Regions from separate parts of the Streptomyces sp. 2P-4 genome, predicted to be linked through region 2. Evidence: riboswitches for the same ligand, from Rfam matches in the RefSeq annotation. Region 2 holds a riboswitch; the other holds the start of a gene.
The links. A riboswitch is a leader RNA that binds a small molecule or an ion and turns the genes downstream of it on or off. The one in region 2 is predicted to bind S-adenosylmethionine.
Positions count from the first base shown of each region.

Region 1 (2,381 bases), 1.1 Mb from region 2:
AGCCATGCGGCGAACCTAGCCCGGCCCGCGCCCGCTCAAACGTCCGGTTTCACCCATGTTCGCCTGCCGTCACGCCACGCGTCGGACCGCGTACTCCTCGATGTCGGCCATCGGCGGCCGTTCCTCGGTGTCCACGGGGTGGGTGCGCGGCTCGAAGCCGTGCGGCCCGCGCTCGAACTGGGTCAGCGCCGGCCGCAGCCGGGGGTGCCCCCAGCGGTGGTCGGGGGAGTGCCCGCGGGAGAGCCGCAGCTCCGCGGTGCGGTAGATCGCGGCGGCCATCCGGCCCAGCGCCTGCCCGTCCTGGTGCCGGTGGAGCCGTACGCCGACGTCGACCTGGGCGAGCGCGTCGAGCCCGACGGTGTGCAGCGCGTCGACGAGGAGGCCCAGCTCGACGCCGTAGCCGACGGGGAACGGCAGCCGCTCCAGCAGGCTGCGGCGGACGGCGTACTCGCCGCCGAGGGGCTGGACGAAGCCGGCGAGCCGCGGCCAGTGCAGGTTGAGCAGGGGGCGGGCGACGAGCTCGGTGACGCGGCCGCCCTGGCCGGGGGCGTCGCCGAGGGGGCGGTCGTACATGGCCTTGACGAACTGGACGTCCGGCTCGGTCAGCAGCGGGCCGACGATGCCGGTGACGAACGCGGCGGAGAAGTCGCGCAGGTCGGCGTCGACGAAGCAGACGACGTCCCCGGAGGTGGCCAGCAGTGAGCGCCACAGCACCTCGCCCTTGCCGGGGACGGCCGGGATGCGGGGCAGGATGTCGTCGCGGTGGACGACGGTGGCGCCGGCCTTCGCGGCGACCTCGGCAGTGCGGTCGGCGGACCCGGAGTCGACGACGACCAGCTCGTCGACGAGCGGGTACGGCAGTCCGTCGACGAGTTCGCGCCGGATGACCTCGACGATGTCGCCGACGGTCGCCTCCTCGTCGAGGGCGGGCAGGACGACACTGACCGTGGTGCCGGCCGCGCGTTTGGCGGCCAGCAGCTGGTCGAGCGGCCGGTCGGCCACGGACCAGGAGCGGTCCGCGAGCCAGCGCTCCACCTCTTCCAGCACGTTCGGCTCTCCCTGCTTCCCTCGGCCGGTCCGGCCGAAAAGTGATCCATCTCGCGCTTCGGACGGCTGTCTCAACCGCTCGGAGCTTCGGTTACAGTCTTGAACAACGCGAAGGGCCGCCGCATGCCGGGGGTCCTTCCGACAAATGCCGGGGTGCGCCGTCGAGCGCGCGCCCCGCGCCATACCGCTCATCCAGAGGGGCAGAGGGACACGGCCCGTTGAAGCCCCGGCAACCCTCCAGTCGGTTTCCCGCCACTGCGCGCAGCAGCAGCGAGGTCCCCGGCTAGGGAAGGTGCCAATTCCGTCTCATGGCGAAGTGCGCCATGGGGAAGATGAGGAGAAAGGGCCTCGCCGATCATGGCTGCACAGACCGTTGCCGTACCTTCCGCCGGAACCTCCGCTTCTGCGTCCTCCGTGGACCTCGGCCCCGCGGCCGGGCTCTCCTGTCGCGAGTGCGGCACCCGCTTCGAGCTCGGACCCATCTTCGCCTGCGCCGAGTGCTTCGGGCCCCTCGAAGTCGCGTACGAGCTGCCGGCCGGCGACCCGGAGGCGCTGCGCGCGGCGATCGAGGCCGGCCCGCACAACATCTGGCGCTACGCCCCGCTGCTGCCCGTCCCCACGGACGTGGCCTCCAAGCCGAGCCTGAACCCGGGCTTCACCAAGCTCGTCGACGCCGAGAACCTGGCCAAGGAGCTGGGCGTCACCGGCAAGCTGTACGTCAAGGACGACTCCGGCAACCCGACGCACTCCTTCAAGGACCGCGTCGTCGCGATCGCGGTCGAGGCCGCCCGCGCCTTCGGCTTCACCACCCTGTCCTGCTCCTCCACGGGCAACCTGGCCGGCGCCGTCGGCGCCGCCGCGGCGCGCGCCGGCTTCCGCTCCTGCGTGTTCATCCCGCACGACCTGGAGCAGGGCAAGGTCGTCATGGCCGGCGTGTACGGCGGCGACCTCGTCGGCATCGAGGGCAACTACGACGACGTGAACCGCTTCTGCTCCGAGCTCATCGGAGACCCGCTGGGCGAGGGCTGGGGCTTCGTCAACGTCAACCTGCGCCCCTACTACGGCGAGGGCTCGAAGACGCTGGCGTACGAGATCTGCGAGCAGCTCGGCTGGCGGCTGCCCGACCAGATCGTGGTGCCGATCGCCTCCGGCTCCCAGCTCACCAAGATCGACAAGGGTCTGCAGGAGCTCGTGAAGCTGGGCCTGGTCGAGGACCGGCCGTACAAGATCTTCGGTGCGCAGGCCGAGGGCTGCTCCCCGGTGTCGACCGCGTTCAAGGCCGGCCACGACGTGGTCCGCCCGCAGAAGCCGAACACGATCGCGAAGTCCCTCGC
Region 1 is NZ_CP095011.1:4,037,089-4,039,469, forward strand. It holds gene MUK52_RS17835 (alpha,alpha-trehalose-phosphate synthase (UDP-forming)) at 1-6, opposite strand, end outside; gene MUK52_RS17840 (glucosyl-3-phosphoglycerate synthase) at 70-1,047, opposite strand; SAM riboswitch class I at 1,233-1,386, shown strand; gene thrC (threonine synthase) at 1,405-2,381, shown strand, end outside.
Region 1: another riboswitch for S-adenosylmethionine. It lies ahead of thrC (threonine synthase); the one in region 2 lies ahead of MUK52_RS22895 (aminotransferase class V-fold PLP-dependent enzyme).

Region 2 (2,381 bases):
CTGCGGGAGGCGCCGCCGCCGGCCAGGTAGGGGCGGGCCTGCTGCAGCCAGTCCGCCCGGCCGGCCAGCACGCCGGAGCCGAACGGCGCGTACAGCTTGTGCCCGGAGAAGGCGACCCAGTCGACGTCGAGGCCGCGTACGGAGACCGGGTGGTGCGGGGCCAGCTGGGCGGCGTCGAGGACGATCCGGGCGCCGTGGGCGTGGGCGGCGGCCGCGAGCTCCTGCACGGGCCACAGCTCGCCGGTGACGTTGGAGGCGCCGGTGACGCAGACGAGGGCCGGGCCGTTGGGGCCTCCCGCGCCCGAACGGAGCCGGGAGCTCGGGGAGGGGCCGCGGTCGGCGAGCGCCCGCTCCAGGGTGGCGACGGCCTCGGCGGGGGTGCGGGGCGCGTCGAGGTACGTGACCTGCTCGTCGCCCCAGGGCAGCAGCGAGGCGTGGTGCTCGGTCTCGAAGACGAAGACGCGGCAGCCGGCGGGTAGGGCGGCGGCGAGGAGGTTCAGCGAGTCGGTCGTGGAGCGGGTGAAGACGACCTGGTCGGCGGGGCGGCAGTCGAGGAACGCGGCCACGGCGGCCCTGCTCTGCTCGAAGAGGTCGGTGGACAGCTGGGAGAGGTAGCCGGCGCCGCGGTGCACGCTGCCGTAGTAGGGGGCGTAGGCGGCGACGTCGTCCCAGACGCGCTGGAGGGCGGGGGCGCTGGCGGCGTAGTCGAGGGCCGCGTAGACGGTCTCGCCGCCGGTGACGAGCGGGACGGTGACGTCGCGGCCGAGGACGGGCAGCGGCCCGTCACAGGCGGCGCCGCAGGCGGCGGAGGCGTCGGCGACGGCGGTGTTCAGGGTTGCGGACATGGCGGTATCTCCCGGCTGCAGGGCTGAATGGCTTCGAAACCACCCGTACGCGGGTACGGCGCTGCGCCGTCCGGGGTACGGGGAAGGCCTCGGGGGACGGCCTGGGCGCACACGCGCGGGTACGCGGAAGAGGCCGGTCCGAGGGGTGAAGAAGGGGCGGTACGCCCTATCGCATTCGCTTGCTCACGGAAAAACACTCCTCGAGAGACCAGGACCCCTGGTGTCGAGGGATCCGCGCTTGCCGCGGACCTCGCTGCCCACGGCCTGGTCATCACCCGGGGCACCCCGCCACGGAAGGAGGGTTGCCGGACAGCAGGCCGGGGCCAAGACGCTGTCACTCGTGACCTGGTCAGCCATCCTGCCACAAGATCGGGCAGGCACAAGGCCCCGGTCCGCCATGCGGACCGGGGCCCGGCCGGAAACGCGCCCCGAGGGGCCGGGAACCGTCAGGCGTTGGTGGCAGCCACCCACCGCTCCAGCACGGCCCGCGCGGCCCCGGAGTCGATGGACTCGGCCGCACGCGCGATGCCCGCCCCGATCTGCTCCTCCAGGGTGCCCGTACCCGGCTCCAGGGCGACCAGCGCGGCCGCGGAGTTCAGCAGGACGGCGTCGCGCACGGGACCGGTCTCGCCGGCCAGCAGCCGCCGGGCGACGTCGGCGTTGTAGGAGGCGTCCGCGCCCCGCAGCTCCGCCACGTCGACCAGGCCGATGCCGACGTCGCGCGGGTCGAAGGCCTGCTCCTGCACCCGGCCGTCGCGGACCCACCACACGCGGGAGGTCGCCGTCGTCGTCAGCTCGTCCAGGCCGTCGTCGCCGCGGAAGACCAGCGCCGAGGAGCCCCGCTCGGCGAGGACGCCCGCCACGATGGGCGCGACCCGGGCGTCGGCCACTCCGGTCGCCTGGGCCCGCACCCGCGCCGGGTTGGTGAGCGGGCCGAGGAAGTTGAAGGTGGTCCGGATCCCGAGCTCCCGGCGGGCGGCGGCGACGTGCCGCAGCGCCGGGTGGAACTTCACCGCGAAGCAGAAGGTGATCCCGGCCTCCTCGGCGACCTCGACCACCCGGGCGGGGGTCAGGTCCAGGTTGACGCCGAGCTTCTCCAGGACGTCCGAGGCGCCGCTCGCGGAGGACGCGGCCCGGTTGCCGTGCTTGACGACCTTGGCGCCGGTGCCGGCCACCACCACCGACGACATCGTCGAGATGTTGACGGTCTTCGCGCCGTCGCCGCCGGTGCCGACGATGTCCACCGTCCGGCCCGGCACCTCGATCAGGTTGGCGTGCGCGTACATGGTCCGCACGAGGCCGTTGATCTCCTCGACGGTCTCCCCCTTGGCCCGCAGGGCCACCATGAACCCGGCGATCTGGGCGTCGCTGGCCTCGCCCCGCATGATCCGGTCCATGGCCCACGCCGTGTCGTCGGAGTGCAGGTCGCGGCCGGAGAGCAGGGCGTCGAGGACGGCCGGCCAGCCGCGGGCCGCCACGCTGTCGCCGCCTGCCGGGGTCACAACGTTCATGGTCCGCTCCTGGTGGTCCACGGTG
Region 2 is NZ_CP095011.1:5,171,266-5,173,646, reverse strand. It holds gene MUK52_RS22895 (aminotransferase class V-fold PLP-dependent enzyme) at 1-845, opposite strand, end outside; SAM riboswitch class IV at 1,075-1,191, opposite strand; gene trpD (anthranilate phosphoribosyltransferase) at 1,292-2,356, opposite strand.